Regions from separate parts of the Chelatococcus daeguensis genome, predicted to be linked through region 1. Evidence: predicted binding sites of a transcription regulator. Region 1 holds the regulator's gene; the other holds the start of a gene.

What was found. The regulator LexA, encoded in region 1, represses DNA repair genes until DNA is damaged. The targets are predictions, from matches to a motif close to TGTTCNNNNTGTGTTCNG.
Region 2: the regulator LexA is predicted to act here: its motif matches at 6,973-6,990, upstream of ssb (single-stranded DNA-binding protein).

What each region holds. Positions count from the first base shown of each region.
Region 1 covers NZ_CP018095.1:1,960,142-1,975,766, forward strand. The annotation lists gene BOQ54_RS09335 (LpxI family protein) at 1-769, shown strand, start outside; gene lpxB (lipid-A-disaccharide synthase) at 769-1,932, shown strand; gene gltA (citrate synthase) at 2,010-3,302, opposite strand; gene gltX (glutamate--tRNA ligase) at 3,563-4,984, opposite strand; gene BOQ54_RS09355 (ComEC/Rec2 family competence protein) at 5,145-7,436, shown strand; gene lexA (transcriptional repressor LexA) at 7,414-8,112, opposite strand; gene BOQ54_RS09365 (molybdopterin molybdotransferase MoeA) at 8,227-9,438, opposite strand; gene moaC (cyclic pyranopterin monophosphate synthase MoaC) at 9,449-9,952, opposite strand; gene trpC (indole-3-glycerol phosphate synthase TrpC) at 9,949-10,755, opposite strand; gene trpD (anthranilate phosphoribosyltransferase) at 10,763-11,776, opposite strand; gene BOQ54_RS09385 (anthranilate synthase component II) at 11,787-12,398, opposite strand; gene trpE (anthranilate synthase component I) at 12,487-14,007, opposite strand; gene BOQ54_RS09395 (peptidylprolyl isomerase) at 14,014-15,625, opposite strand, start outside.
Region 2 covers NZ_CP018095.1:2,186,591-2,202,215, forward strand. The annotation lists gene BOQ54_RS10355 (hypothetical protein) at 1-63, shown strand, start outside; gene BOQ54_RS10360 (sigma-70 family RNA polymerase sigma factor) at 441-1,028, shown strand; gene BOQ54_RS10365 (hypothetical protein) at 1,042-1,458, opposite strand; gene BOQ54_RS10370 (TIGR02587 family membrane protein) at 1,471-2,313, opposite strand; gene BOQ54_RS10375 (zinc-binding alcohol dehydrogenase family protein) at 2,506-3,516, opposite strand; gene BOQ54_RS20370 (globin-coupled sensor protein) at 3,591-4,985, opposite strand; gene BOQ54_RS10385 (M20 family metallopeptidase) at 5,149-6,276, opposite strand; gene ssb (single-stranded DNA-binding protein) at 6,362-6,865, opposite strand; gene uvrA (excinuclease ABC subunit UvrA) at 7,281-10,205, shown strand; gene BOQ54_RS10400 (DUF1127 domain-containing protein) at 10,416-10,571, shown strand; gene trmFO (methylenetetrahydrofolate--tRNA-(uracil(54)-C(5))-methyltransferase (FADH(2)-oxidizing) TrmFO) at 10,714-12,129, shown strand; gene BOQ54_RS10410 (phytoene/squalene synthase family protein) at 12,193-13,035, opposite strand; gene BOQ54_RS10415 (Mth938-like domain-containing protein) at 13,083-13,466, opposite strand; gene secF (protein translocase subunit SecF) at 13,482-14,432, opposite strand; gene secD (protein translocase subunit SecD) at 14,459-15,625, opposite strand, start outside.

The sequences.
Region 1 (15,625 bases):
CGTTCGGGTCCTTGCCCTGCGCGGCTTTGCCGAGCGCGGGCTTGTCCGCGAAGCGGACGTTGTCGTCGACATCCTTGATTACAAGCGTATCTTCGCACAGCTCGAGGCTTGGGCGCCGGCCGAGGTGGTGCTCGTCGGCACAGTGCATCGGCCGAAGCCCACGGCCTTCGCTGGAGCGCTTGCGGCATTCCGGAACCGCGACGAGATCGCCGCGATCCTCGGGGCTGGGGATGACGGCTTGCTCGCCGGCGTTATCCGTCTCCTCGAGGAACGCGGTCTTACCGTGGGCGGCATTGATCGGCTGGCGCCGGAGCTGCTTGCCGGCGCAGGCGTTCTCGGCGCGGTGATGCCCGACGAGCCGAGCCTTGCGGCCGCGGCGGCCGGGCAGGGGGTGCTCGAGGCACTGTCACCGTTCGACGTCGGACAGGCGGTGGTCGTTGCCGCGCGGCGTGTCGTTGCCATCGAGGGACCGGAGGGCACCGACGCGATGCTGGCGCGCGCGCGCCGCCTGCGGCGCAGCCCTCGCCTGCGCGCCGTCCACGGCGGGGTGATGGTCAAGATGGCGAAGGTCGGACAGGACCTGCGCGTCGACCTGCCGACCATCGGGCCGCGCACCGTCGCCTGCGCGGCGCGGGCCGGCCTTGCCGGCATCGCCATCGGCGCCGGTGCAACGCTGATCGTCGACGGGCCCGGCACGATCGCCGAGGCGGACCGGCGCGGCCTCTTCCTCCTCGGCATCGAGCGACGGCACGACAGGATCAAGAGCTGATGCAGCAGCAGGCGGGATTGCACGTTTTCATCGTCGCCGGGGAGGAATCGGGCGACCAGCTTGGCTTCAAGCTCATGCGCTCGCTGCGGGCCCGGCATCCGGACATCCGTTTTTCGGGCGTTGGAGGCCACGCCATGACCGGCGAAGGGCTGATGAGTCTCTTCCCGCTCGACGACATCGCCGTCATGGGTTTCACCGCCGTCATCGGCCGTCTCAGAACGATCATCGACCGGGTGCATCGCACGGTCGATGCCGCCGTGGCGGCCCGGCCGGATATCCTCGTCATCATCGACAGCCCCGATTTCACCCATGCGGTGGCGAAGAGGGTGCGCAAGCGCCTGCCCGACCTGCCGGTGGTCGACTATGTCAGCCCGAGCGTCTGGGCCTGGCGCCCCGGCCGCGCCCGCAAGATGCGCGCCTATGTCGACCACGTATTGGCGCTGCTGCCCTTCGAGCCGGCGGCCCACGCGCGTCTCGGCGGCCCTCAATGCAGCTATGTCGGCCATCCGCTCATCGAGCGGCTGGCCGAGTTGCGCCCGGCAAGCGGGGAGCGGCCGGCCCTTGCCGAAGGGGCGCCCGCGACGGTTCTGGTGCTGCCTGGCAGCCGCCGCTCCGAGGTGTCCCGGCTCATGCCGGTCTTCCGCGAGACCTTGCCGTTGGTCGAGGCCGAGAGCCGGCGGCCGCTGCATTGGCTGATGCCGGTCGTGCCGCACCTCGCCGATGAGATCGAGGCCGCTGTCGCCACCTGGCCAGTGAAGCCGCAGATCGTCCACGGCGCCGCGGCCAAGCTGGCGGCCTTCCGGCAGGCCCACGCGGCCCTCGCCGCCTCCGGCACGGTCACCCTGGAGCTTGCATTGTCCGGCGTGCCCATGGTGGTCGCCTACAAGGTGGGCTGGCTCGAATCCCAGGTGCGGCACCTCCTCACCGTGTCGACCATCACCCTCGCCAATCTCATCCTCGGCGAGAGCGCCATTCCCGAGCGCCTGCAATGGGACTGCACGCCCGAGAAGCTTGCCGGCACGCTCGCGCCGCTGATCGAGGAAGGGCCGGAAAGGCAGGCCCAGCTCGCCGCGCTCGCCCGCCTCGATGCGGCGATGCGCATCGGCGACGAGGCACCGAGCGAGAGGGCTGCGCGCATCGTGCTCGCCGTCGCCGGGCGCTGAGCAGCGAGGAAGCCGAGGCAGAACGACGAGAAAACAAAAAGGGCCCCGCGAGGGGCCCTTTCGTTGGTCCGAACCGCTCAGGAGCGCTGGGCGATCGGGGTGTAGTCGCGCTGCGGCGCGCCGGTGTAGAGCTGGCGCGGACGGCCGATCTTCTGGGACGGATCCTCGATCATCTCCTTCCACTGCGCGATCCAGCCGACGGTGCGGGCCAGCGCGAACAGCACGGTGAACATGGAGGTGGGGAAGCCCATCGCCTTCAGCGTGATGCCCGAGTAGAAGTCGATGTTCGGATAGAGCTTCTTCTCGATGAAATATTCGTCGTGCAGCGCGATGCGCTCGAGCTCCATGGCGACATCGAGCAGCGGGTCGTCCTTGATGCCGAGTTCGTTCAGCACTTCGTGCGTCGTGCGCTGCATGATCTTGGCCCGCGGGTCGTAGTTCTTGTAGACCCGGTGGCCGAAGCCCATGAGGCGGAACGGATCGTTCTTGTCCTTCGCGCGGGCGATGAACTCGGGGATCCGGTCGGGCGTGCCGATCTCTTCCAGCATCTTGAGCGCCGCCTCGTTGGCGCCCCCGTGAGCCGGGCCCCACAGGCAGGCAACGCCCGCCGCGATGCAGGCGAAGGGATTGGCGCCCGAGGAACCGGCGAGCCTCACCGTCGAGGTGGAGGCATTCTGCTCGTGGTCGGCATGCAGGATGAAGATGCGGTCCATCGCCCGGGCGAGCACCGGGTTCGGCACGTATTCCTCGCACGGCACCCCGAAGCACATGTGCAGGAAGTTCGACGTGTAGTCGAGGTTGTTCTTCGGATACATGAACGGCTGGCCGATGGAATATTTATAGGCCATGGCCGCAAGCGTCGGCACCTTCGCGATCATGCGCATGGAGGCGATCATGCGCTGCTGCGGATCGGAGATGTCGGTGGAGTCGTGATAGAAGGCCGAGAGGGCGCCGACCGAGGCGACGAGGATCGCCATCGGGTGGGCGTCGCGGCGGAAGCCCTGGAAGAACCGCGTCATCTGCTCGTGCACCATCGTATGGCGCGTCACGCGGTAGTCGAAATCGGCCTTCTGGCTCGCCGTGGGCAGCTCCCCGTAGAGGAGGAGATAGCAGGTTTCCAGGAAGTCGCCGTGCTCGGCGAGCTGCTCGATCGGGTAGCCGCGGTAGAGAAGCACGCCCTCGTCACCGTCGATATAGGTGATCTTGGACTCGCAGCTCGCGGTCGAGGTGAAACCCGGATCGTAAGTGAACATCCCGGCATTCTTGTAGAGCGGCGCGATGTCGACGACGCTCGGCCCAATCGTTCCCTCTCGCACGGCAAGGTCGATAGTCTTGCCGTCGATGGAGAACGTGCCCGTTCCTGCGCTCATGGATGCATCCCCTTTCTTCGGGTAAAGCGCACAGGACAACGGCTCATCGGCAGGGGTTGCCCCTTGGCTGTGATTGCCTTTCCGCTCCGCCGTCCCGCGGTTTTTCGATCCGATCGAGATAAGATCGAGGCCTGCGTATCGCATTCGCGGCATGCGTTCAAGCAGCGCCGGAAGCGGGACTTGACCGGCAACAATGCCGGCGCCGCAACCCTTGGGAGAAGTCGTTGCTGCGCCGCATCAACCCGCCCGGTGGAGGCCCGTCAGCGGGTCTGATCACGCAACCGCGCCAGGCTCTCCTCGCGGCCGAGCACCTCCATGACGTCGAACAGGCCGGGCGAGGTGGAGCGCCCCGTTAGCGCCGCGCGTAGCGGCTGTGCCATCAGGCCGAGCTTCACGCCCGCCTCCTCGGCGGCCGCGCGCACGGCAGCCTCCGTTCCCGCCGGCGTCCACGCATCGAGGCTCTCGAGGCGGCGGAGCACTTGGCCGAGTCGGGTCCGGGCGTCGTCGTCGAGAATGCCGCGCGCCTTCTCGTCGAGTTGCAGGGGACGAGATGCATAAAGATAGGACGCGCTGTCGAGGAGCTCGATCAGGGTCTTGGCGCGCTCCTTGAGGCCAGGCATCGCGGCGAGGAGCTTGGCCCGCAGCGCCGGCTCCAGCGAGGTGCCGAGGCCGCGGGCCGGACCGATCTCCGGCAGCAGCGCCTCGATGGCTCGAACAAGCTCCTCGTCCGGCGCAAGGCGCATGTAGTGGCCGTTGAGGTTCTCCAGCTTGGCGAAATCGAAACGGGCGGGAGAGCGGCCGATGCTGGCGAGATTGAAGGCCGCGATCATCTCTTCGGTAGAGAAGATCTCCTGGTCGCCGTGGCTCCAGCCAAGGCGCACGAGATAGTTCCGCAGCGCCGCCGGCAGATAGCCCATCGAGCGGTAGGCGTCGATGCCGAGCGCCCCATGCCGCTTGGACAGCTTGGCGCCGTCCGGTCCGTGGATGAGCGGGATATGCGCCATCACCGGCGCCGCCCAGCCGAGCGCCTCGTAGATCTGCGTCTGCCGCGCCGCGTTCGTCAGGTGGTCGTCGCCGCGGATGATGTGGGTGACGCCCATGTCGTGATCGTCGACCACGACGGCCAGCATGTAGGTCGGCGTCCCGTCCGAGCGCAGCAGCACGAGGTCGTCCAGGTCCTTGTTCTGCCACGTCACGCGGCCCTGGACCTGATCGTCCACCACCGTCTCGCCGGTCTGCGGCGCCTTGAGGCGGATCACCGGCTTGACGCCGGCCGGCGCCTCGGCGGGATCGCGGTCGCGCCAGCGGCCGTCGTAGCGCATCGGCCGCCCCTCCTTGCGGGCGAGGGCGCGCATTTCCTCGAGCTCCTCCGGCGTGGCGTAGCAGTAATAGGCCTTGCCCCGACGCAACAGCTCCTCTGCCACCTCGCGATGGCGCGCCGCGCGCGCGAACTGGTGCACGACCTCGCCCTCCCAATCGAGGCCGAGCCAGGTCATGCCGTCCAGGATCGCTTGGATCGCGGCCTCGGTAGAGCGTTCCCGGTCGGTATCCTCGATCCGCAGCAGCATCTTGCCGCCGTGGTGGCGAGCGAAGAGCCAGTTGAACAGGGCCGTGCGGGCACCGCCGATGTGGAGGAAGCCCGTGGGCGAAGGCGCGAAGCGGGTGACGACCGTGCCTGACATGGGTGTTCGGAACTCTCGGAAGGTGGCGGTGGCGAATCGATGCGAGCGTGCCGCATGCCTCGGTTCTGCTGCTCGCAAAATCCGGCGACTTGATGGTTCAATGCAGCGGGCGCTCGTGTAGCATGACCTGCCGTCCGACGTAAGGAATTCCTCGCTCCGCATGCCGCCGGAACGATCTCGCCAGGCCCGTGCCGTTGCCGCCGTGCTCGATCGCGCGACCGGCGGACGCGGCGCCGTTCGGGCTGGTGGCCTGTCCCTTGCCGATATCACCCCTTTCCTTGTCCGCTGCCTAGACGAGGAGAGCACGCACCGGCGCCTGCTCCCTTGGGCGGCGGTGAGCTTCGGCATCGGGGTGCTGCTCTATTTCGCGGCCGACCGCGAGCCGAGCGTCTGGGCGCCTGTCGCCGCCCTCGCCATCGCCGTCGGATTGGCAGCCGTTTCGCGACGTCATGTGACTTTCGTCGCGGCGGTTGCCGCCGCCTTTCTCTTCGCCGGCTTCCTCGCCGGTGCGGCACGGACGGCGCGCGTGGAGGCGCCGGTGCTCGCACGCGTGACCATCGCGCCGCTCACCGGCTTCGTCGAAAGCGTGGAGGAGCGGCCTCAGGGGCCGCGGGCCGTCGTGCGGGTCGAGACGCTCGGCAACCTCGGCGACGGCGAGCGCCCGGCGCGTGTGCGGGTGTCGATGCGCGAGCCGGCCCGGCTGCGCGCCGGCGATTTCATCGAGGCCACCGCTCGCCTGATGCCGCCGCCCGGGGCGGCCTGGCCGGGCGGCTATGATTTCACGCGCGACGCCTTCTTCCGCGGCATCGGCGCCGTCGGCTCGCTTGTGGGGCGTGTGGAAATCAGTGCCCCGCCGCGCGTGCCGGACTGGCGCCTGGCCCTTGCAACATGGCTTGACGAGGCGCGTAATGCGCTGACGACGCGCATCGCCCGTGCCGCCGGCGGGCAGGAGGGGGCTGTCTCGGCTGCGCTCGTCACCGGCAAGCGCGGCCTCATTACCGAGGATACCAACGAGGCCCTGCGCGCCGCCGGCCTCTATCACATCGTGTCGATCTCCGGTCTGCACATGGCGCTCGCCGCCGGCACGGTGTTCTGGGCCGTGCGCGCGCTCCTCGCGCTCTTTCCGGCCATCGCCCTCACGTGGCCGATCAAGAAGATCGCCGCCGCGACGGCCATGGCGGGGGCCGTGGGCTACTGCCTGTTCTCGGGTGCTGACGTCGCCACCCAGCGGGCGCTGATGATGACACTGACCATGCTCGGCGCCATTCTCGCCGACCGGCCGGCGCTCTCGATGCGCAATCTCGCGTTCGCCGCCATCTTGTGTCTCGCCCTCGAGCCGGAGGCAGTGCTCGGGCCGAGCTTCCAGATGTCGTTCTCGGCAGTGGCCTGTCTCGTGGCGCTCGCGGAATGGCAGGCGGCCCGTCCGGGCAGGGGCGAGGCGTCGCTCGGTCCGGTCGCGCGCGCCCTGTGCCATGCGTGGCGATGGACCGTCACCCTCGTCGTCACGACCCTGGTCGCCTCCCTGGCGACAGGGGCCTATGGCGCCTATCACTTCCAGACGGCGATGCCGCTGAGCGTGGTGGGCAACGGCATCGCGCTGCCCTTCGTCTCCTTCATCGTCATGCCGGCGGCTGTGCTCGGGGTTCTGCTCAACCCCTTCGGCCTCGACGCGCCCATCTGGTGGCTGATGGGGCAGGGCACGGCCATCGTGCTCGCGGTCTCCCACGCCATGCAGGACTGGCGCCTGTCCGTGATGGCGATACCGGCCTTTCCGGGCAGCGCGCTCATCCTCTTCTCGCTGGCGCTGCTCGTGCTGACCATCTGCATCTCGCCGCTGCGCTGGCTCGCCGCCGTGCCCGCGGCCGCCGCCCTCGCCATCGCCGCGGGAGCGGCGCGGCCGGACATCTTCGTCGACCGCAACGGTGCGAGCGCGGCCGTCCGGGGTGTCGAGGGGCGTCTCGCCGTGCTCGGCCGCGCCTCGTCCTTCGTCGTCGCCCAATGGCTGCGCGCAGACGGCGATGCGAGGCAGCCGGGCGACGAAAGCCTCAAAAGCGGAGTCTTCTGCGACCGCGACGGCTGCACCATGCAGGCGGTCGACGGCCGCATGGTCGCCCTGGTGCGCCGCCCCTCGGCCTTCGTCGAGGACTGCCGGCGGGCCGACATCCTCGTCACTGCGCTCACCGTCCCGCCCGGCTGTGCAGCGCCCGTGGTCATCGACCGCACGAAGCTGCGCGAGAACGGCGCAATGGCCGTCATCCTCGGGAATGGCGGCAGCGATCGGCTCATCGGCCAGTTGCCCTCCGACGAGCGCCGCGCCTGGATGCAGGCGCTTCCTTCACGACCGTTGTCCACGGCGGCCGGCGCCGCGACGGGCCGGCCATCGCCCGCGTCAGCCGATGAGACGGGCGGGGAGGATCAGGAGCCCGACGTCAGTAGCGACGCAGCAGATTGACGAGCTTGCCCTGGATGCGCACCCGGTCGGGGCCGAGCACGCGCGTCTCGTAGGCCGGGTTGGCCGCCTCGAGCGCGATGGAGGAGCCGCGGCGCCTCAGGCGCTTCAGCGTTGCCTCCTCGTCATCGATCAGGGCGACGACGATATCCCCTGTATTCGCCGTATCCTGCTTGCGGATGACGACCGTATCGCCATCCAGGATGCCGGCCTCGATCATCGAATCGCCGCGCACCTCGAGCGCGAAGTGCTCGCCGCTGCCCAGCATGTCCGGCGGCAGCGAGACGGTGTGGCTGCGGCTCTGGATGGCGGAAATGGGCGTGCCGGCAGCAATCCGGCCCATGACAGGAATCGCAACTGTCTGGACAGCGGGTTCGACCGCCTGAGGCGCCGGCGCGCGCACCTTGCCAAGCCCGCCCTCGACCACGCTCGGGTTGAAGCGCCCGCGCGGGGCTGCGGCGACGCCGTCGGGCAGGCGCAGCACCTCGAGCGCCCGGGCGCGGTTCGGAAGCCGGCGAATGAAGCCGCGCTCCTCCAGCGCCACGATGAGGCGATGGATACCGGATTTCGACTTAAGATCGAGGGCTTCCTTCATCTCGTCGAAGGACGGCGGCACGCCGGTCTCACGCAGGCGTTCGTGGATGAAACGCAGGAGTTCGTGCTGTTTGCGCGTCAGCATGGCCGGCGATCTCGCTCCCCCTCGTCGAATCGCATTGTCGATGCGAGTCGAAAACAAATCATGAACGAGATTAGACGTTCCCGGTGTGTTCCGCAAGTTCGACCGAGGCGAAGTTCAGAGCCGGATGATGCGGCAGGGCTCGCCCGCCCGGGCGGCGGGGGCATGGGGCGCACGCACGACGAGCGCCTCGGCCTCCGCCATGAGGCGCAGCATGGAGCTGTCCTGGCGCGGGAAGGGGCTGGCGACGAGGGTGCCGTCGTCGGCCGTCGCGAGGCGGGCGCGCAGATAGTCCTGCCGCTCGTCATTGGCCGGCAAATCGCTGCCGAGCCGGGCCGGCAGGGTCGCGATTTCGGCCGCATCCGGATCGCCGCTCAGCGCCCGCACGAGCGGCGCGAGGAAGATGAGCGCGCACACGATGCTGGAGACGGGATTGCCCGGCAGGCCGAGCACGGCCATGGCGCTGAGGCGCCCGTGCATCAGGGGTTTGCCCGGGCGCATGGCGATGCGCCAGAAGCCGAGCTGCCATCCCTGCGCCGAAAGGGCGCGCTGCACGAGATCGTGATCGCCCACCGAGGCGCCGCCGAGTGTCACGAGCACGTCGGCCCGGGCCTCCTTGGCCGCATCGATCGCGGCAGAGAGCGCGGCGAGATCGTCACCGGCGATGCCGAGGTCGATGGCTTCGGCCCCGGCCCGTTCGGCGATGGCCGCAACGGCATAGGTGTTGGAGGCGACGATTTGATCGGGTCGGCTCGGTTCGCCGGGGCGGACGAGTTCGTCTCCGGTTGCCAGAATGGCAACGCGCGGCCGCCGCACCACTGGCAGCGCCGCATGGCCCATGGCCGCGGCGAGCGCAACTGCCGAGGGGGCGAGTTGCCGGCCGGCCTGCAGCAGGATCTCGCCTTCGCGAAAATCGAGCCCGGCCTCGCGCACGAAGCGCCCGGCCGCCACCGTCGACAGCGCTTCGATCTGGTCGCCGTTGGCGCGGGCATTCTCCTGAATCAGGATGGCGTCGGCGCCCGCCGGCAGGGGCGCGCCGGTGAAGATGCGCACGCATTCGCCGGGCCGGACCGCGCCCGCAAAGGCATGACCGGCGGCACTGGTGCCGATCAGCGAGAGGCGCGCGGGAACGGCCGTGACATCGGCGGCACGCACGGCATAGCCGTCCATCGCGGAGGCGACGAAAGGCGGCTGGGTGCGCAGGGAGGCGAGGTCGACGGCCAACGTGCGGCCGGCGGCCCTGTGCAGCGGCACGGTCTCGTGCTCGCGAACGGGGCTCGCGCCGGCGAGGATGCCGGCGAGCGCATCGGCGACCGGCGTCAGGGCCAAGCTGGCCTCCTCATGCCGTCTTCTCCGCGTCCGGCCGGTCGCCGGCGCGGAAATCGCCGGACTTGCCGCCGCTCTTGGCGAGGAGGCGGATGCCCTCGATGCGCATGGCCCGGTCTGCGGCCTTCACCATGTCGTAGATGGTGAGGCAGGCGACGGAGACGGCGGTCAGCGCCTCCATCTCGACGCCGGTCTGACCCGTGACGCGCGCCTCGCCCGTCACGCGTACGCCCGGAAGCGCCTCGTCGATGGTGCAGTCGACCTTCACCTTGGTCAGGTTCAGCGGATGGCAGAGGGGGATGAGCTCATGGGTCCGCTTCGCCGCCATGATGCCGGCGATGCGGGCCGTAGCCAGCACGTCGCCCTTCTTGGCTTCGCCCGAGCGGATGAGGGCGAGCGTCTCCGGCAGCATGACGACATGGCCCTCCGCCTGCGCGATACGCTGCGTCACGGCCTTGTCGCCCACGTCGACCATGTTGGCCTTGCCCGAGGCGTCGACGTGCGTGAGCCGCGTCATGCCGCTGCAGCCTCGCCGAAGAGGAGGGCGCGGGTCGCGGCCGTCACGTCCGTCTGGCGCATCAGGCTCTCGCCGACGAGGAAGGTGCGGATGCCAACACCCGCGAGCCGCGCGATGTCGGCATGGGTGAAGATGCCGCTCTCGCCGACGACGATGTGGCCGGAGGGAATGCGTGGCGCCAGCGCCTCGCTGACGGCGAGCGATGTCTCGAAGGTGCGCAGGTCACGATTGTTGATGCCGATCATGCGCACACCGAGGGCCAGCGCGCGGTCGAGTTCCTCGGCATCGTGCACCTCGACGAGGACGTCCATCGTAAGTTCCTCGGCCGCGGCGACGAGGGCGCGCGCCTCTTCGTCGCTGATGGAGGCCATGATGACGAGGATGCAGTCGGCGCCCCACGTGCGCGCTTCGTAGACCTGATAGGGCTCGAACAGGAAGTCCTTGCGCAGGGCGGGCAGGCCGGAGGCCGCGCGCGCCGCGCCGAGATAGTCCGGATGGCCCTGGAAGGAGGGGCCGTCCGTCAACACCGACAGGCAGCTCGCGCCGCCGTCCGCATAGGCCTTCGCCAGCGCCGGCGGGTCGAAATCGGCGCGGATGAGGCCCTTCGACGGGCTCGCCTTCTTGATCTCCGCGATGAGGGCCGGCCGGTCCGCGGCCAGATGGGCCTCGACGGCGGCGAGGAACGGGCGCGGGGCCGGGGCGGCATGGGCGAGGCGCACCATCTCCTCGTGCGGGATGCGCGTCTTCGCCGCCGCGATCTCGCGGCGCTTGTAGGCTTCGATCTTCGCCAGAATATCGCTCATGGGGCCCTCACGCATTCGACGCGGCAACGAGCCGCTCGAGCGTAGCGCGTGCGGCGCCGCTGTCGAGGGCGGCCTCGGCGGCCGCAACGCCCTCCTTGAGATCCGCGGCCTTGCCGGCGACCACGAGGCCGGCGGCGGCATTGAGGACGGCGATGTCGCGGTAGGGCGTCTTCTCCCCGGCGAGCACCGCGCGCAGCGCGGCCGCATTGTGCTCGGCCTCGCCGCCGCGCAGGTCGGCGATCGACGCCCGGACAAGCCCGACATCCTCCGGCGTGACGGTGAAGCGGCGGATGCGCCCGTCCTCCAGCGCCACCACCGAGGTCGGCCCGGTCGTCGTCATCTCGTCGAGCCCGTCGGATCCGTGCACGGCCCAGACGCGCTGCGCGCCGAGGGCGGCGAGCACCTCGACGAGCGGCTGGAGCCAGCTCTCGGAATAGACGCCGAGCAGCTGGTGGCGCACGCCGGCCGGATTGGCGAGCGGCCCGATGAGGTTGAAGACGGTGCGGGTGCCGAGCTCGACGCGCACCGGCGCCACATGGCGCATGGAGGCGTGGTGAGCGGGCGCGAACATGAAGCCGACACCCGCCGCGGCAAGGCAGCGCTCGATACCAGCCGGGTCGAGGCCCACCTTGACGTCGAGTGCGGCGAGCACATCGGCGGCGCCGGATTTCGAGGAGGCGGCCCGGTTGCCGTGCTTGGCGACCGGTACGCCGCAGGCGGCGGCGATGATGGCGGCGAGCGTCGAGACATTGTAGCTGCCCGCGTTGTCGCCGCCGGTACCGACGATGTCGATGGCGCCCGCCGGAGCGCTGACGCGCACCATGCGTGCGCGCAGCGCCTCGACCGCGCCGGCAATCTCATCCACCGTCTCGCCGCGTACGCGCAGCGCCATCAGGAAGGCGCCGCTCTGGGCCGGCGTCACCTCGCCCGAGAGCAGGGTGTCGAAAGCCTGACGGGCTTCCTCGCGGCTCAGCGAGACACCGGTGGCGACTTTGGCGATGAAGGGTTTGAAGGCGTCCATCGGTGCTCCGTCAGCTCGTTCTTGCGGGGCGCCCGGTCTCATTCCAGCGCGCGGCGATATCGAGGAAATTGCGCATTATGGTCGCGCCGTGCTCTGAGAGGATGCTCTCGGGGTGGAACTGCACGCCGTGGAGCGGCAACCGCCGATGCGCCATGGCCATGACGAGGCCGTCCTCGCTCTCAGCGGTGACGGCGAGGTCGGCCGGGCAGTTCTCGCGCGCCACGATGAGCGAGTGGTAGCGCGTGGCCTCGAACGGGCCGTTGATGCCGCGGAAGAGGCCCTCGCCCTTGTGATGCACGCGCGAGATCTTGCCGTGCATCGGCAGGGGCGCGCGCACCACCTCGCCGCCGAAGGCCTGGCCCATGGCCTGCAGGCCGAGGCACACGCCGAACATGGGTACGCTCGGCGCCGCCTTCTCGATGAGCTCGAGGCAGATGCCCGCCTCGTTGGGCGTGCACGGACCGGGCGAGAGGACGATGGCATCGGGGTCGAGCGCCAGCACCTCGTCGGCGCTGATGGCGTCGTTGCGGCGCACGTCGATCGCGGGGCCGAGCGCCCCGATGAGGTGCACGAGATTCCAGGTGAAGGAATCGTAATTGTCGACGAGAAGGATGCGGAACATGCGCGTGGCTTTCTGAGAGTCAAAGCTTTGCCCGTCGGGGCAGTGGTGGGTCAAGCCTCCAGAAGCCGGCGCCATCGCTCCCGTCTCATCATTGCCCCCGTCGTGCGCGCATGGCGAAGCGTACCGCATCCTCGGCGGCGCGGAACTGGGCTTTCGCCTTGCTGATGCATTCCTGCTGCTCGAATTCCGGGTCGGAATCATAGACGATGCCGGCGCCGGCCTGCACGGCCATGCGCCCGTCCTTCACCACGGCGGTGCGCAGCACGATGCAGGTGTCCATCTCGCCGTCGGCGCCGAAGTAGCCGATGCAGCCCGCATAGGGCCCGCGCTTCTCCTTCTCCAGTTCGTCGATGATCTCCATGGCGCGGACCTTGGGCGCGCCGGAGACCGTGCCGGCCGGAAAGCCGGCGACGAGGGCGTCGAGCGCGTCGCGGCGCGGATCGAGCCGGCCTTCGACGTTCGAGACGATGTGCATCACCTGGCTGTAATATTCGAGGAAAAAGCTGTCGGTGACCGTCACCGAGCCGATCTCGCTGACGCGGCCGACGTCGTTGCGGCCGAGGTCGAGCAGCATGAGATGCTCGGCCCGCTCCTTCGGGTCCGCCAGCAGCTCCTCGGCAAGGGCCTTGTCCTCCTCGGGCGTCGCCCCGCGCCGGCGCGTGCCGGCGATGGGCCGGATCGTCACCTTGCCCTCGCGCACCCGCACGAGGATCTCCGGGCTCGAGCAGACGATCTGGAAGTCGAGGAAATCGAGATAGCAGAGGAAGGGCGAGGGGTTGAGCCGGCGCAGCGAGCGGTAGAGCGACAGCGCCGGCAAAGTGAACGGCGCCTCGAAGCGCTGCGACAGCACCACCTGGAAGATGTCGCCGGCGCGGATGTATTCCTTCGCCCGCGCCACCATGGCCTTGAATTCTTCCGGCGTGGTGTTGGAGATGGGCGCCGGCGCCGCGATGGCGGCGGGATCGAGGCGTGCATCGTGGGGCAGGGGGCGCTCCAGCGCCTCGAGGGCGGCGTCGAGCCGTGCCAGCGCAGCCTCGTAGGCCGCTCGGGCGGAAACGCCCTCCTTCGGGCGCACGGGCGTGACGAGCGAGAGTTCGTCCCTGACGGCGTCGAAGACCGCCATGACCGTGGGGCGCACCAGGACCGCATCCGGCAGGTCCAGCGCATCGGCTGGCTGGTGCGGCAAGCGCTCCATGAGGCGCACCATGTCGTAGCCGAGATAGCCGAAGATGCCCGCCGCCATCGGAGGCAGGTCGCCGGCGAGCGGGATGCGGCTCTCGGTGATGAGGGCTCTCAAGCTGTCGAGCGGGGCTGCGGCCTCCGGCACGAAGTCCTGTGGCCGGTTGAGGGCATCCCGGTTGATCTCGGCCCGCCCGTTCCGGCATCGCCAGATGAGGTCGGGCCTGAGGCCGATCATGGAATAGCGGCCGCGCACGGCGCCGCCCTCGACCGACTCGAGCAGGAAGGCGGGCGCCTGCCCGCCGTCCGTGAGCTTGAGGAAGGCTGCGACCGGCGTCTCGAGATCCGCGACCAGCGTCGCGCTCACGACGCCTGCCGCGCCTTTCTCGTAGCCGGCGGCGAAATCCTCGAAAGAAGGTGTCGGCTGCATGGCGGCTCAGAACTCGCCGCTGGTGCCCAGCGCCGTGCGCAGGGCCTGCTGGTTGATGCGCACGTCGAGCTCGCTCTGCAGGCTGGCGACATATTCGCCGAGGATGTCGTCCGTGATCGCCGTCGCGAGCTGGCCCTGCAGGCGCTCCGCCTCCTGGGTCGAGGTCACGAACGCCGGCACCGTCGCCGCCGTCACCTTGAAGACGACGCGGCGGTCGCCGTCGCCGATCCCGGCGGAGGCGGCCTTGCCGGCGTGGACGGAGAAGGCCTGCGTCACGACATTGGCCGGCAGGCCGTCCTGAGCCTGGCCGCGGGCGAGGCCTTCCGCGGTCCTTGCCTCGAGCGAGAGCTCGGCGGCGATGGCCTCGATGGTTTCGCCCTGGTCGAGCCGGGTGACGATCTCCTGCGCCTTGTCCGACAGGCGCCGGGCGATCTCGTCGACCCGCCACTGGGCGGCGACGTCGGCGCGCACCTCGTCGAGCGTGCGGTCGCGCGTGCCCTCCACATTGGTCACGTCGTACCAGAGATAGCCGCCGTCGGCGAGGCGCAGCGCCTCGTTGTCGGCACCGATATCGGTCTCGAAGGCCGAGCGCAGCAGCACCTCGCGCTCGGGAATGTCGGCGACGGGCTGTCCGTCCTTGCCGTTGCCGCCCTGGTCGAGCGGGCCAATGGTGCGTGCGTTCAGCGAGAACTCCCGCGCGATCTCGGTGAGCGGCTTGCCGGCGATGCGCTGGTCCTCGATGCGGTCGTGCGTCTCGTCCAGGTGCGAGCGCGCGCGCTCGATGGCGATCTCCCGCTTGAGCTCGTCGGCGACCTCCGCGAAGGGCCGCACCGCGGCGGGCGTGACCTCGGCAGCACGCACGAGCACGATGCCGAAGCGGCCGCTGACCGGCGTGCTCACGTCTCCGGCGGAGAGGGCGAAGGCCGCTTCCGCCACCGCCGGGTCGATCATCTGCTCGCGGGTGAAGGTGCCGATCTCGATGTCCTCCGGCCGCACGCCGCGCTCGGTGGCGATGTCGGCGAGGGACGCGCCGGCGAGGATCTTCTCGCGCGCGGCCTTGGCCTCTTCCTGCGAGGGGAAGGACAGCTGCTGCAGCTTGCGGGTCTCGGGCCTCGTGAAGCGGCGGGCCTTCACCTCCTCATAGCGCGCCGTGGCATCGGCGTCGGATACCTCGCCGGGCTTGGCGAGATCCTCGGGTCGCAGCGACAGGATGGAGACCGTGCGGTATTCCGGCGCGCGGAAGGCGGCCTTGCGTTCGTCGAAAAAGGCCTGCAGCGCAGCCTCCTCCGGCGCGTCGACGTTGCCGGCCAAGGAGGCGGGCAGTTCGACATAGGCGATGCTGCGCCGCTCGGCGCCGTAGCGATGGATGGCCTCGCGCATCGCGAGCGGCGGCACGATGGCGCCGGTGAGCGCATCGGCCAGCTGGCGGCGGGCGAGCACGGCCTGCTGCTCGGTGATGAAGGCCTGCTCCGTCAGGCCGTTGGCGCGCAGGATGCTGTCGAAGGCGAGGCGGTCGAACTGGCCGCTGGCGTTGCGGAAGGCCGGATCCTTGACGATGGCTTCGCCCGCCGTGTCGCGCGAGACGGCGAGGCCGAGCTCGGATGCGCGCTCGTCGAGC
Region 2 (15,625 bases), 230 kb from region 1:
GTGCTTGCCCTCGAGCTCCAGGAGGCTCTGACGAGGCAGCGGCGCGAGAAGGACCAGGGTTGACGAGGTTACGGCGGTGTCGACTGCCGTCAGGGCGGCCAAGACAGCGGCCGTTCGGTCGCGTCGTGCCGTTGACCGCGCCTTGAAGAGATAACGCCGCTCCAGCGGGTCGGTGATGACGAAGCTGGCGCTGCGCAACACGGCTTCGACCGCAGCCGGTTCGTCATGAACCAGTTCCCCGGATCGATCGTATAGCGCGGCGACGACCGGCTCGCCTTGCCCCGCCGGCCCAACCCGCCCCCAGCCCGAGACCAGCGCCTCGGCGGCATCGATTTTTCCCCGAGATCGCGGAACTATCGGACGGGGCGAACATTGTCCCAAGAGGACGGGCCGGAGGGGCGGCTCGGATGCCAGCACACGATTCTGCGGAGGCAATCGCCATGCAGCCTGACCGAAGGCTCGAGAAAGGACACGCCTCGCACCAACAATCTAGCTCCGAGATCGTCGCGCTCATTCCTGCCTTGCGTGCCTTCGCGCGCACGTTCTGCCGCAACACCAGCGATGCTGACGACCTCGTACAGGAGACTTTGACCAAGGCTCTCGCCAAGATCGAGCAGTTCGAAGCCGGCACCAGCCTGAAATCGTGGCTGTTCACCATCATGCGCAACACGTTCTACACGCAGGCGAAGCTTGCCCGACGGGAGGCCCCGGGGGTGAGCGACTGCGCGTCGACGCGCCTGCGCGTCGACGCGACGCAGGAATGGTCGACCCGCGGGCGCGAGCTTTATGAAGCCATCCAGCGCCTGCCGCCCCAGCACCGCGAGATCATCGTGCTCGTGGGCGTTCTCGGCATGAGCTACGAAGAAGCGGGCGAGATCTGCGGCTGTGCCCTCGGCACGGTGAAGAGCCGACTCAGCCGTGCGCGGCTGCGGCTGCTGGAAGAGCTCGACGAGCAGTCGGCCTCGAGCTGCATCGAGCGGACCGAGACTTTTCCGACAGCGTCCCTGCCCAAATCCGTTCCACGGTGACCGGCACCCCATCTCACGGCTCGACATAGCTGGTCACGGACAAGTCCACCGTCACGCCGCTGCGCGGATCCCGTTCGAAGACGAAGGCGCCGCGCCGCTGCGACCGCTGCGGCAGGTAGTCGAAGCGCAGCTCCCTCGCCTCGTCCGGACCCACGTCCTGGTGCAGCACCGCGCGCAGCCTCACGTCCGATGCGGTGACGTCTCCCTCGTTAGTTACCACCACCTGCATCTGATAGACGTTGCCGATCTGCTCGACGTTCTCCACCATGATCGCGAAGCGCGGCGGCTGCCCGTCCACCCAGGCGCCGAGACCGAAGAGATAGCCCAGCAGCACGACGACAAAGAAGAAAGCGACGCCGCCGACGACCCATTCGAGCGCCTTCTCGTAGCTCGCGGTAGCGCCGGCCTTGCCCTTTCCGTTCGTCCGCATCAGCCTGCCCTCCTAAAGGATGAGCCGGGCAGCCGCGGCGCCGGCGGAAGAGGGAAAGCCGAGCACGATCGTCGCGGTGATGACCTGTTCGAGCGAGGTGTCGTCGGTGCGGCCGAAGGTCCACAGGATGTACAGGCTGACCAACATGGCGAGCATGTAGCCTGGCAGCGTGAAACGGACAAAGGCGCTCCACCAGGGCGTCTGCGGTGTGAGCTCGGTGCCGCCCCTGAAGCCCACGGCGAAGATGAAGCCATGCATGACGAACAGCGAGAGCAGGACAAGCGCCACCGCGTGCCAGGGCGTCATCCGGTAGGAAATGACGATCATCTCCTCCGTCGGGGCCACGTTGAAGCCCAGGAACAGGGCACCCACCGCCATGAGGAACATCTCGCCCCAGTAACTCTCTTGCCGGTCTTCCTCCCCCCGCCTCTCGGAGCCGAACTGGCTGCGCGCTAGGAGCGCCCCGATGCTCGCGGGCGCCACCTGGATGGCGATCTTGCCGGCGATCTCATGAACGGACATGCCCGGGCCGATGGCGCCGAACACAACGAGGGCGACGGCGCTCGTCACCATGCCGATGCCGAGCGCAAAGAGGGCATCGGCCACATCCTCGCGCCAGGCGCGGGTCGTCTCGAAGCCGATCCGCCGCGACAGGAGGATGAGCAGCGGCAGGCAGACGACCAGCAGGAGAGCGAGGCGCAGCCGGTCCATGGCAAAGCCGAGCCACCACATCTCCATCGTCATGAGCATTGGCAGGGAGAAGATCAACGCGCCGCCGAGCGCGCGGCCCGTGTCGCGCAGCGCCTTGCTGCGTGCGGGTGCACTCGTTGCACGGTCAAGGCCGACTGTTCCCATCGGTGCATCACCTCGGGCGAGGCCGGCCCGGCCGGATCCGAACCTGCTCGCAGCGATACAACGCGCTGGTGCGCCTTTGGTTCGGATCGCCCGTGAAGCGGCCTTTTGCCGGCGCTCTGCGGCCTGCACGGCGCCATCTCGACGCGGAATGATGACCGCGGCCGGCCACGAGGCCGCGGCCTTACGGGCGCGTCAGATCTCGATGAGTCCCTTGATGACGCCGGCCTCCGGCTTCGACCAGGCCGGCACCAGCTGCGGCGCCTCGTCGAGGCTGCCTCGGTGGCTTGCGAGGGCGCGGGTCGGCACCTTGCCCGCGCGCATGGTCGCAAGCACCGTCTCGAAGTCCTCCCGCGTCGCGTTGCGGCTGCCGAGCAGCGTCGTCTCGCGCTTGTGGAACGCGGGATCGTTGAAGGTGATGTCGGCATTGACGATGGAGAGCAGCACATAGCTGCCTCCGTGTCCGACGAGGGAAAAGCCCTTCATCATCGCCGCGGGGCTGCCGGTCGCGTCGAAGACGACGTCGAAGAAGTCGCCGTCCGTCGCGGCATTGAGACGCTCGTCGAGATCCGCCGACACCTCGTAGACGCTGTCGACGCCGATCTCGTCGGCACAGAAGGCGAGCCGCCGGGCATTCATGTCGATCACCGACACGTCGGCGCCGCGCGCCTTGGCGAAGATCGCCGCCGCGATGCCGATGGGGCCGGCGCCGACCACGGCCACGCGGCTCTGCGCACCGGCGCCGGAGCGGCGCACCCCATGGGCGCCGATGGCGAGGAACTCGACCATCGCCGCCTCGTCGAGCCCGAGTCCGCCGGCGGGGACGACATTGCGCACCGGCACGGCGATGTGGTCGCAGGCGCCGCCGTCGCGGTGCACGCCGAGCACCTCGAGCCGCTGGCAACAGTTGGTGCGCCCCAGGCGGCAGGCCCGGCACGCGCCGCAATAAAGATAGGGTTTGATGGAGACGATCTCGCCGGCCCGGAGCGCGCTGCCCTCCGGCGCCGTCACGATCTCGCCGGAGAGCTCGTGGCCGATCACGCGCGGATAGCTGAAATAGGGCTGGTTGCCGTGAAAGATATGATAGTCGGTGCCGCAGATGCCCACCCGGCGGATGCGCACCAGCGCCTCGCCTTCGCCGGCAACCGGCTCGTCCCGCTCGATGATGCTGAGCTTTCCGGGCTCGTCACAACGCAACGCTCTCATCGACGCCTCCTCCCTCTCCGCTGTCGATAACGCAGCAGGCCGCCGCGGTCGAGGCCGACCGATGGCATGATCGTTCAGGCGGCCCGCAGTTGCGACAGGAGACGAGCTGCCTCTCCCCTGAAGCCGTCCGCGCGGGCGAGAAGTGCGCGCGAGGCCGCGGCAACCTCCTGCGCCAGACGCCCGGCCGTATTGGCATCGGCCACCAGTTGCGATAGCTCGTCTTTCGCCCGGTGCACGCCTTCGCTGGCGCGGCCCGTGTGTGTGCCGATGGCAGCCGCGCCGACGCTCTGTTGCTCGACGGCAGAAAAGATTGAGGCGGAGGCCGTATTGACCCCCTCGATGCAGGCGCTCACCGCCCCGATATCGTCCACGGCGCGACCGACGACGGCCTGGATATCGCGGATGTGGCCAGCGATATCGTCCGTCGCACGCGCCGTCTGTTGGGCGAGCTGCTTGACCTCGGCCGCCACGACGGCGAAGCCACGCCCCGCTTCGCCCGCCCGCGCTGCCTCGATGGTGGCGTTGAGCGCGAGCAGGTTGGTCTGCTTGGCGACCGCCTCGATGACGCCGAGGATCTCGCCGATGCGCCGGGCGGCCTCCGACAGGGCGCCGACCGTCTCGCTCGTGCGCCCGGCCTGCCCGCTCGCCTCGCTGGCCGATTGGGCGGCTTCGCCCGCGCGCCGTGTCACCTCCGCGATCGCCTGCCGCAGGATATCGGCCGCCTCGTTGACCGCGGAAGCACCCGCGCCGGCGTCCTCGACCACCGCCGCCACCTGATGGGAGCGCTGGCTCGTCTGCCCGGCTGCGGCAACGAGCCTCTCGGCCGCAGCCGCCACGTCGCTTGAGGCGAGTGACACAGCTTCGGCCAGACCTGAAGCCATAGTTTCAAATTCCGCTGCAAGTGTCTCGCGCTGCGTCATTTCCACGCTCTTCCGGCGCGCTTCCATGGCAGCCATGCACTGGTCGAGATCGAACATCGCGGCCTTGATCAGCGCGTCGAGCGCCAGGTCGAGATTGGCGCCGAGACTATTGTGGCCCCAGATATGCCGGGAGCGCAGGATCGCCCGGGTAACAGAGCGGGTCAGGGCGCTCGTGGTACGGGCATAGCCGGCAAGACAGAGGCGCGGACACAGGCCGAGGCTGGCATACATCTCCGCCACCGCTCCAACCGACTGGCGATAGCCGTCGTCGAAGCGGGCATCGCAGACGCGCAACCAGTGCGCGATGAGGACGGTGCGGATGTTGCGGCGCACGTCCTTGCGCGTGAAGAGCTCACCCGCCACGCCGCTGGTGCCGAGATGATCGACGAGCGCGTCGAGAATCGCCGGCAGTTCCTCCGCCACCACGGGCTTCAGTTGCCGCAGCCGCTCCCGGTCCTTGCGGTCGAAACCGACGAAGGCAAGTTCGTCCTCCAGCCGTTGGCGGGCCGCCTGCCCGGCCGTGCGCTTCGATGCCCGTTCCACGTCCATGCTCAGACGTCTCGTCCCAAGCTTTGCCGGTGAGCCGACCCGCCTCCGGCAAGCACGCCACAAGAACCCGCCGGCCGGACGCCGACGGGAGTGAAGCCGCATCGGAGACGAAATTGCGGGGCGAGGCTTGCCCGGAGCCTGCCGGGCAGGCGCAACGGTGCCTTCAGGCGAGCGTTTCGAGCAGGCGCTGCATCAACTGCCCGCGCGGTGCGAGCGAGGAAATGAGGCCGTATTCGTGGAGCGTATGCGCCCCCTCGCCGTCGATGCCGAGGCCGTCAAGGGTCGGCACGCCGAGCGCCGCCGTGAAATTGCCGTCGCTGCCGCCGCCGGTCATGGGCGAATCGGCGAGCTCGAAACCGATGTCGGCGGCGAGATGCTGCGCATGGGCGAGCAGCCGGCCGATCTCGTCGGTCTTCACATAGGCCGGGCGGTTCATGCCACCCGTGATCGTCAGCTTCACGTCCGGATCGTATGGCTTGAGGGCGAGGATCTTTTCGCTCGCCGATACACCGTCGGCATCCTCGATCACCCTGAGGTCGACGGAGAAATAGGTGAAGTGCGGGATGACGTTGGCCGCCGTGCCGCCGGAGATGAGGCCGACGGTGGTGGTGATGCCGCGCGCGTAATCGGTCATCGCCTCGATGTCGAGGATCTGCCGCGCCGCCTCGCGGATGGCGCTGCGGCCGAGCTGGTGGCTCGTGCCGGAATGGGCCGGCCGCCCCTCGATGCGCACGTCGAAGCGCCCCACCCCCTTGCGGGCGGTAACGATCTTGCCGCCGTCGCGCGCCGGCTCCGTCACCAGCGCATAGGAGGCCCGGCGGGCCTCATCCTCGATGATCTCGCGCGTCGTGGGGCTGCCTATTTCTTCGTCGGGCGTGAACAGGAAGGTGATCGGCAGCAGTGCCGATCCCGCCGCGGCCACACGCTTGAAGGCCTCAAGGGCGAGATAGGCGCCGCCCTTCATGTCATAGATGCCCGGCCCGTAGAGCTTGTCCTCGTCGCGCCGCAGCGGCAGCGGCCCGTCGATGGTCCCCATGGGATGCACGGTGTCGACATGAGACATGATGAGGATGCCCTTGGCATCCGTGCGCGGGCCAGCGCGCATGACGAGTGTGTCGCCGAGCCCCTGCTTGCCGGGCAGCCGCTCCACCGCGATCGGCAGCCCCCGCGCCTCCGCGGCTACGATGTCGATCATGCGGTTGACGGCCGCCGCATCGCGGGTCGGACTTTCCTCCAGCACCCAGCGCGACAGGCCCGCTACCATCGCATCCGTATCGTACTCGCTCGCCATCGCCGCCCGGTCCTTCGTCTCTCACGCAGTTCGGGCGACGTCGGCGGATGCCTGCGTCGCCCGAGCATCGGTGAAACCCTTGCTATCAGAAGGGGATATCGTCGTCGAGATCGCCAGAGTAGCCGCCTGTGCTGCCCGAGGCGGCCGGCTTGCGCTCCATCGGCGAGGCGCGGCCGAAATCCGAGCCGCGCGAGCCGCCGAAGCCGCCGCCGTCTTCACCCATCTCGCCGCCGCCGCCGCGGCTGTCGAGAATGGTCAGTTCGCCGCGGAACGGGCGCAGCACAACCTCGGTGAAATAGCGTTCCCCGCCCGAGGCATCGGTCGCCTTGCGGGTTTCGAGCTGACCTTCGATATAGACCTTCGAGCCCTTCTTGAGATACTGCTCGGCCACGCGCAGCAGGTTCTCGTTGAAGATGACGACCGTGTGCCATTCGGTTTTCTCGCGCCGCTCGCCGCTCGTCTTGTCCCGCCACGTCTCTGAGGTCGCGATGCGCAGGTTGCAGACGCGGTTGCCGTTCTGGAACGTGCGCACTTCCGGGTCGCGTCCCAGATTGCCGATGAGGATCACCTTGTTGACGCTGCCCGCCATACCTCCACCTCCGCTCGTTTCGACACCGACCTTAAACCAGAGCCGCCCCGGCGCCTGATAGCGGCGGGCGGACGGGATGACGGCTTGTCCACAGTTGCATGTCTCATCGTTCTTGCTATGTTCTTATCGCTCCGACTCGCAATGTGCAAGCCGCCCTTTGCAACGGCGTGCCGAGCAACGCGGGCAGGAATGCCGGCCGCGCCTGCCGGCGGCGACCCGGTTCCAGTGGGCAATCGCCGTGAGGCGCATTATATCGGGTTCGCTTGCGGGCCCGATTGCCGTTTCGGAAGGGATGCGGCCGTGCATGCCCTGCAGGACGGCGTTTCCTGGGTTCTCAGGAACCCGCATGTGGTGCGGTGACTGCTCTTCTTCTGCAGCGTCGAGTCTTCGGCGCGGCTCAGCCGGTTTGTGATCCATGGCTCCCATCGACGATCTCTTCGACCATGCCGCCGAGGCGGCCGCCACCCGCACCATCACCATCCGTGGTGCGCGCGAGCACAATCTCAAGAACGTCGACCTCACCATCCCGCGCGACAAGCTCGTCGTCTTCACGGGCCTGTCCGGCTCCGGCAAGTCGTCGCTCGCCTTCGACACCATCTATGCCGAAGGTCAGCGCCGCTATGTCGAGTCGCTCTCCGCCTACGCCCGTCAGTTCCTGGAGATGATGCAGAAGCCGGACGTCGACCAGATCGACGGGCTCTCCCCCGCCATCTCCATCGAGCAGAAGACCACCTCGAAGAACCCTCGCTCCACCGTCGGCACGGTCACGGAGATCTACGACTACATGCGCCTCCTGTGGGCGCGCGCGGGCGTACCCTATTCGCCGGCCACCGGCCTGCCGATCGAGAGCCAGACGGTCAGCCAGATGGTCGACCGCGTGCTCGCCCTGCCGGAGAAGAGCCGTCTCTATCTCCTCGCCCCCGTGGTGCGGGGTCGCAAGGGCGAGTACCGCAAGGAGCTCGCCGATTTCATGAAGCGCGGCTTCCAGCGCGTGAAGATCGACGGTCAGTTCTACGAGATCGCCGAGGCCCCAGCGCTCGACAAGAAGCTCAAGCACGACATCGACGTGGTGGTCGACCGCCTCGTCGTGCGGCCCGACATCGCCGCGCGCCTGTCGGAATCGCTTGAGACGGCGCTCGAGCTCGCCGACGGCATCGCCGTGATGGAATTCGCGGACGAGAAGGACGACAAGGGCGAGGCGCGGCGCCTCGTCTTCTCCTCGCGTTTCGCCTGCCCTGTCTCGGGCTTCACCATCCCCGAGATCGAGCCGCGCCTTTTCTCCTTCAACAATCCCTTCGGCGCCTGCCCGGTCTGCGGTGGCCTCGGCCACGAGATGCAGATCGACCCCGACCTCGTGGTGCCGGACGGGCGGCTGACCCTGCGCGGCGGCGCCATCGCACCCTGGGCGAAGTCCACCTCGCCCTATTACGGCCAGACGCTCGAGGCGCTGGGGAGGCACTTCGACTTCCCGGTCTCGAAGCCGTGGGACGAGTTGCCCGAGAAGGCGCGCGACATCATCCTCTACGGCACCGGCGACGAGGCCGTGCGCTTCGCCTATGACGACGGCCTGCGCTCCTACGAGGTGAAGAAGCCCTTCGAGGGCGTCGTCAACAACCTGCAGCGCCGCTGGAAGGAGACCGAGAGCGACTGGGCCCGCGAAGAGATCGGCCGGTTCATGTCGGAGACGCCCTGCGGCGCCTGCGGCGGCCACCGCCTCAAGCCCGAGGCGCTGGCGGTGAAGATCGACGGCCGGCACATCGGCGAGGTGGCGCAGATGTCGGTCGCCGAGGCGCGGGGATGGTTCGAGATCCTGCCCGACCAGCTAAGCGACAAGCAGAACGAGATCGCCGGGCGCATCCTCAAGGAGATCCGCGAGCGCCTCACCTTCCTGCTCGACGTCGGGCTCGACTACCTCACCCTCTCGCGCGGCTCGGGCTCGCTGTCGGGCGGCGAGAGCCAGCGCATCCGCCTCGCCTCGCAGATCGGCTCCGGCCTCACGGGCGTGCTCTACGTGCTGGACGAGCCGTCCATCGGCCTGCACCAGCGCGACAACGAGCGCCTGCTCGGCACGCTGCGCCGCCTGCGCGACCTCGGCAATTCGGTCATCGTCGTGGAGCACGACGAGGACGCGATCCTGACGGCGGATCATGTCGTCGACGTCGGCCCCGGCGCCGGCATCCATGGCGGCGAGATCGTCGCCCAGGGCAAGCCCGAGGACATTATCGCGGATCCCAACTCGCTGACCGGGCAATATCTGAGCGGGCGTCTCTCGGTGCCCGTGCCGCCGAAGCGGCGCAAGCCGCAGAAGAGCCGCATGCTCAAGCTCGCCGGCGCCCGCGGCAACAACCTCAAGAATGTGACGGCCAACGTGCCGCTCGGCCTCTTCACCTGCGTCACGGGCGTGTCCGGCGGCGGCAAGTCGACCCTCGTCATCGACACGCTCTACAAGGCGGTGGCGCGGCGCCTCAACGGCGCCATCGAGCATCCCGCCCCCTTCGATGCGATCGAGGGGCTGGAGCATCTCGACAAGGTCATCGACATCGACCAGTCGCCCATCGGCCGCACGCCGCGCTCCAACCCGGCGACCTATACCGGCGCCTTCACGCCGATCCGCGAATGGTTCGCGGGCCTGCCGGAGGCGAAGGCCCGCGGCTACCAGCCGGGGCGCTTCTCCTTCAACGTCAAGGGCGGCCGCTGCGAAGCGTGCCAGGGCGACGGTGTCATCAAGATCGAGATGCACTTCCTGCCCGACGTCTACGTGACCTGCGACGTCTGCAAGGGCAAGCGCTACGACCGCGAGACGCTGGAGGTGAAGTACCGCGAGAAGTCCATCGCCGACGTGCTCGACATGACGGTCGAGGAGGCGAAGGAGCTGTTCAAGGCGGTGCCCGCCATCCGTGACAAGATGGAGACGCTGGCACGCGTCGGGCTCGACTACGTGAAGGTCGGCCAGCAGGCGACGACCCTGTCGGGCGGCGAGGCCCAGCGCGTCAAGCTGTCGAAGGAATTGTCGAAGCGCGCCACGGGCCGCACGCTCTACATCCTCGACGAGCCGACGACGGGCCTGCATTTCCACGACGTCGCCAAGCTGCTCGAGGTGCTGCACGAGCTCGTCGACCAGGGCAACACCGTCGTCGTCATCGAGCACAACCTCGAGGTCATCAAGACCGCCGACTGGGTGATCGACATGGGTCCCGAGGGTGGCGACGGCGGCGGCACCATCGTCGCCGAGGGCCCGCCGGAGGCGATCTGCAAGGTGCCGGCGAGCCATACCGGGCGCTTCCTCGCCGAGGTGCTGGAGCGCCGGCCTCTTCGCAGCCGCAAACAAGCTGCCGAATAGGCTCGAATCGGCCAGTTGCCCACGCAGAGGGCATAACGGTGCCTGAATCTTGACAGGTTGCCGCACCGTTATGCAGGCCACGCGGGTCTGTCATACGAACTTGCCTCTCCTCAATGTGCGTTGCCGCACTTATATGCTGCATCGCAACAACTAGTGTGTGTCCAGTTCGGCGCGACAAGCAGTTCGCGACCGCAAGAATAGGAGAGCCCCATGTTCGTTTCGTACATCCTCGCCAAGATCAAGGCGTACATTCGCTACCGCGAGACCGTCCGTGAGCTGTCGCGTCTGACCGACCGCGAGCTTAACGACCTCGGCATCTCGCGCTGGGACATTCCCTTCGTCGCGAAGAAGCACGCTGCCGTCTGAGGATGAGCACCGCGGCGGCTTCGCCAGCTGCGCCCATCCACCGGACCGTCTGTTCGGAACGCCCGCCACGAGCGGGCGTTCGTGTTTTCGAGGCCTCGGCGCGCGCCTTGACGCGGGCCCGGCCTGCGGACACATAGGCGGCATGACCACGATCACACCCATTCACGTCATCGGCGGCGGCCTCGCCGGTTCGGAGGCCGCTTGGCAGATCGCCTCGCGCGGCGTGCCCGTCGTCCTGCACGAGATGCGCCCCGTGCGCATGACGCCGGCCCACAAGACCGAAGGCCTCGCCGAGCTCGTCTGCTCCAATTCCTTCCGCTCCGATGATGCCGAGAGCAATGCCGTGGGCCTCCTGCACCAGGAGATGCGGGCGCTCGGCTCCCTCATCATGGCCAAGGGCGATGCGCATCAGGTGCCGGCCGGCGGCGCGCTCGCCGTCGATCGCGACGGCTTCTCACGGGCCGTGAGCCAGGCTCTCGCCGGGCACCCGCTCGTCACCATCGCCCGCGAGGAGATCGCCGGCCTGCCGCCGGCCGATTGGGACAGCGTCATCGTGGCGACCGGCCCCCTCACCTCGCCGGCGCTCGCCGAGGCGGTGCGTGCCCTCACCGGCGAAGGCGAGCTCGCCTTCTTCGACGCGATCGCGCCGATCGTCTACCGCGACAGCATCGACATGTCGGTCGCCTGGGCACAGTCACGCTACGACAAGGCCGGTCCCGGCGGCACCGGCGCCGACTACCTCAACTGCCCCATGACACGCGAGGAATACGAGGCCTTCGTCGATGCGCTGCTGGCCGGCGAGAAGACCGATTTTCGCGAGTGGGAGAAGGACACGCCCTATTTCGACGGCTGCCTGCCCGTCGAGGTGATGGCCGAGCGCGGCCGCGAGACGTTGCGCTACGGGCCCATGAAGCCGGTCGGCCTCACCAACCCGCACAAACCGGACGAGCGCCCCTATGCGGTGGTGCAACTGCGGCAGGACAATGCGCTCGGCACCCTGTTCAACATGGTCGGTTTCCAGACGAAGCTGAAATATGCCGAACAGACGCGCATCTTCCGCATGATCCCGGGCCTCGAGAATGCGGAATTCGCCCGCCTCGGCGGCCTGCACCGCAACACCTTCATCCATTCGCCCCGGCTGCTCGACGGCACATTGCGCCTCAAGGCGGAGCCGCGCCTGCGCTTCGCCGGCCAGATCACCGGCTGCGAGGGCTATGTCGAAAGCGCCGCCATCGGCCTTCTCGCCGGCCGCTTCGCCGCCGCCGAGCGGCTCGGCGAGGCACTCAACCCGCCGCCGGCGACCACGGCGCTGGGCGCCCTCGTCAACCACATCACCGGTGGCCACATCGCCACCATCGACGGCGGCCCGCAGTCCTACCAGCCGATGAACATCAACTTCGGCCTCTTCCCGCCGCTCGATACCGCGCCGAAGGGCACGGACGGACGGCGCCTGCGCGGCAAAGACAAGGCGGTCGCCAAGAAGAAGGCGCTGACCGACCGCGCGCGGACGGACCTTGCCGCCTGGCTCGACGGGCGAGACCGTCAGGCCGCCGAATAGGATCCTTTGTGGAGTTTGGGCCGGATTCGTCGATCAGGTCGACCAGTCTGGTCGGATCCGGCTCTAGCCGAGCCGCCGCGCCAGGCGCCACAGCGCCCACTGGCGGCGCCATTGCGGCACCTCGACAAGGTCGCGGAAGGGATCGTAGGGCCGCTCCATCCGCGCGAGATACGGCGCGACCACGGCCAGCGGCAGGAAGGCGGGGCGCACGGCACCCGGCACCTCGGCGATGAAGGCGAGCGCCTTCCGCCGGTGGTCCTCGGCAAGCGCCCGCATCTCGGCGAGAACCGGCGCGAGCCGCGCCGCCTCGTCCCGCGCCAGAGCCTCCATGCGGGAAAGGCCGTGACGGGCAAGGACATCCGCCGGCAGATAAAGCTGGCCGCGCGCCGCATGCCGAGGGAAGGCGCGCAGCAGCATGGTGATGCCGTAGGCGACGCCGGCATGGCCCGCCGCATCGGCCGGCCCGGCCTCGCCGCCATCGGCGAGGATGAGGGATGCGAGGCGGAACAGCGCCGATGCGGTTTCGCCGCAATAGCCCTCGAGGTCGCCGAGGCTTGGCATGGGGTCTTCGTAGAGGTCGAAGCTGCGCGCGTCGATGAGTGCAACGAGCGCTTCGACGGGCAGCCGGAAGCGGGCCACGGTTTCCCGCAGCGCCGCGGCGACCGGATGGCCCTCGGCATCGCCCCGCGCCTGTCCCGCGAGCTCGTCCCGCCACCATTGCAGGCGCACCTCGCCGGGCATCGGGTCGCTCACCACCTCCCGCACGCGGGCAATCTCGAGATTGAAGGCGTAAAGGGCGTGGAGATAGGGCCGCTTCCCGGCCGGCGCGAACAAGCTGGCGAAGAACCGGTCCGGATCGTGACCGCGGACCTCCTCGGCGCAATGCGCGAAGGCGACGTTCGGCATGGCGGCGTCATTCACGGCTGGGCCCTTTCTGGCTGCAGCGCGGTGGCTCAGGCGACGGCGACGAGCGCCGCAGCGACCTTGCGCCCTTCGGCCACCAGCACGTTGTAGGTGCGTGCCGCCGCACCGGTCGGCATCACCTCGACAGCGATGCGCAGCTCGCGCAGGTGCCAGCGCACGGCCTCGCTGAGGGGCACGAGCTCGACGCCCGTGCCGACGATGAGCAGCTCGATGTCATCCGCTTCTGCACGCACGGCCAGGAAGTCGGCCGGGGCGAGCCCCTGACCCGATGTCGCCTCCCATGCCTTGACGCCGGAAGGCAGCGCCAGGACCGAGCCCTTGTGCGACATGTCCGCAAAACGGAAGCCGCCGTTGCCATAGGCATCGATCTGGTGCCGGCCGGGTACGAAGCCCTCGTATCGCCGCTCGGCCATCGTGCTCAATTCCCGTCAGGGCGCCGCCTGCGGCGCGGAGGCCTGCGTCTTCTCGCCGGCCTCCCCCTCGCCACCGACCTTCGCCCCCAGATAGATGAGCACCGGGGCGGCAATGAAGATCGACGAATAGGTGCCCATCACGACTCCGAAGATCATCGCGAGCGAGAAGCTCTCGATGACCGCCCCGCCGAAGACGGCAAGCGCCAGGAGGGCGAGGAAGGTCGTCGTCGCCGTCATGATCGTGCGCGAGAGCGTCGAATTGATGGCGATGTCGATGATGTCTGGCAGCGACAGGCGTTTGTATTTGCGCAGCATCTCGCGGATGCGATCGTAGACCACCACCGTGTCGTTTAGCGAATAGCCGACGATGGTCAGGATGGCCGCGATCGAGGTCATGTTGAACTCGAGCTGCGTGATCGAAAAGAAGCCGATGGTCAGGACGAGATCGTGCAGCGTGGCGATGACCGCGCCGACGGCGAACTGCCACTCGAAACGGAACCACAAATAGATGAGAACGCCAAGGACCGCCACCACGACACCGAGCGTGCCGGACTGAACGAGTTCGCCCGAGACGCGCGGCCCGACCACTTCGACCCGACGGAATTCATAGTCGGCCTCGAAGGCGCCGCGCACGGCGCTGACCAAGGATTGCTGCGCCTGCTCGCTGTCGCCCTGCAGGCCGAAGCGCATCAGCACTTCGTCGGGGCCGCCGAAGGTCTGCACCTCGACGTCGCCGAAGCCCAGCCCGCCCGCCGTCTGGCGGATGGAGCCGGGGTCAGCCACGCCGTTCCGCGCCTGCATCTCAATGAGCGTGCCGCCGCGGAAGTCGATGCCGAAATTCATGCCCACGGCAAAGAAGAGCACGATCGTCAGGACCGACAGCACCGCCGACAGCGGAAAGCTGATCCGGCGATACTGCATGAAGCCGAACTTGGTGTCGTCCGGTATATAGCGCAGGAGACGCATGGTTTTCGTTCACTCGGTCCAGCAGATCAAAGCGGAATGGTGGTCGGGCGCAGGGTGCGGAACCACAACGCCACCATCAGCCGCGTCAGGGTGAAGGCCGTGAAGACCGTCGTCACGATGCCGACAGAGAGGGTGACGGCGAAGCCGCGCACCGGCCCGGAGCCGAGCAGGAACAAGACGACCGCCGCAATCAGCGTCGTGATGTTGGAATCGACGATGGTGGACAGGGCTCGGCTGAAGCCCGCATCGAGCGCCGAGATGACCGAGCGCCCCATCCGGCGCTCTTCGCGGATGCGTTCGTAGATGAGCACGTTCGCGTCGACCGCCATGCCAACCGTCAGCACGATGCCGGCGATGCCCGGCAGCGTCAGCGTGGCTCCCAACGCCGACAGAAGCCCCAGGATCATGATGACGTTGATGAGCACCGCGATATTGGCCATCACGCCGAACAGGCCGTAGCAGGCAATCATGTAGATGGCGACGAGGATCGTGCCGACGATGGCGGCGAGCCTGCCGGCCTCGATCGAATCCTGGCCGAGCCCCGGCCCCACCGTACGCTCTTCGACAATGGTCAGCTTCGCCGGCAGCGCGCCGGCGCGCAGAAGGATGGCGAGGTTGTTCGCCTGCTCCACCGTGAAGTTGCCCGAGATCTGGCCCGAACCACCGGTGATCGGCTGCAGGATGCGCGGCGCGGAGATGATCTCGTTGTCGAGCACGATGGCGAGCGGGCGGCCGACGTTCTCGCTCGTCGCCTGGCCGAAGCGCTGGGCGCCGCGCACATTGAAACGGAAATTGACGATGGGCTCGCCGGTGCGCTGGTCGAAGGCCGGCTGCGCATCGGTGAGGTCCTCGCCCTCGACGATGACGCGGCGCTCGACCGGCATCATCTGGCCGCCGCTGTCGCGCGACGGCATCATCTCGACCTCCAATGGGCTCGCCCCGCCTTCGGCCATGAAGCGGAACTGCAACTTGGCCGTGCGGCCGAGGATTTCCTTCAGCCGCTGCGGATCCTGCAGGCCCGGCACCTGCACCAGGATGCGGTCCGCGCCCTGGCGCTGGATATTCGGCTCGGTCGTACCGAGGGCGTCGACGCGCCGGCGTAGCACCTCGATGGCCTGATCAACGGCGCGCCGCACGCGCTCGTCGACGCCGGCCTGGCTCAGCGTGAGCTGGATGGAATCGCCGTTCGCCGT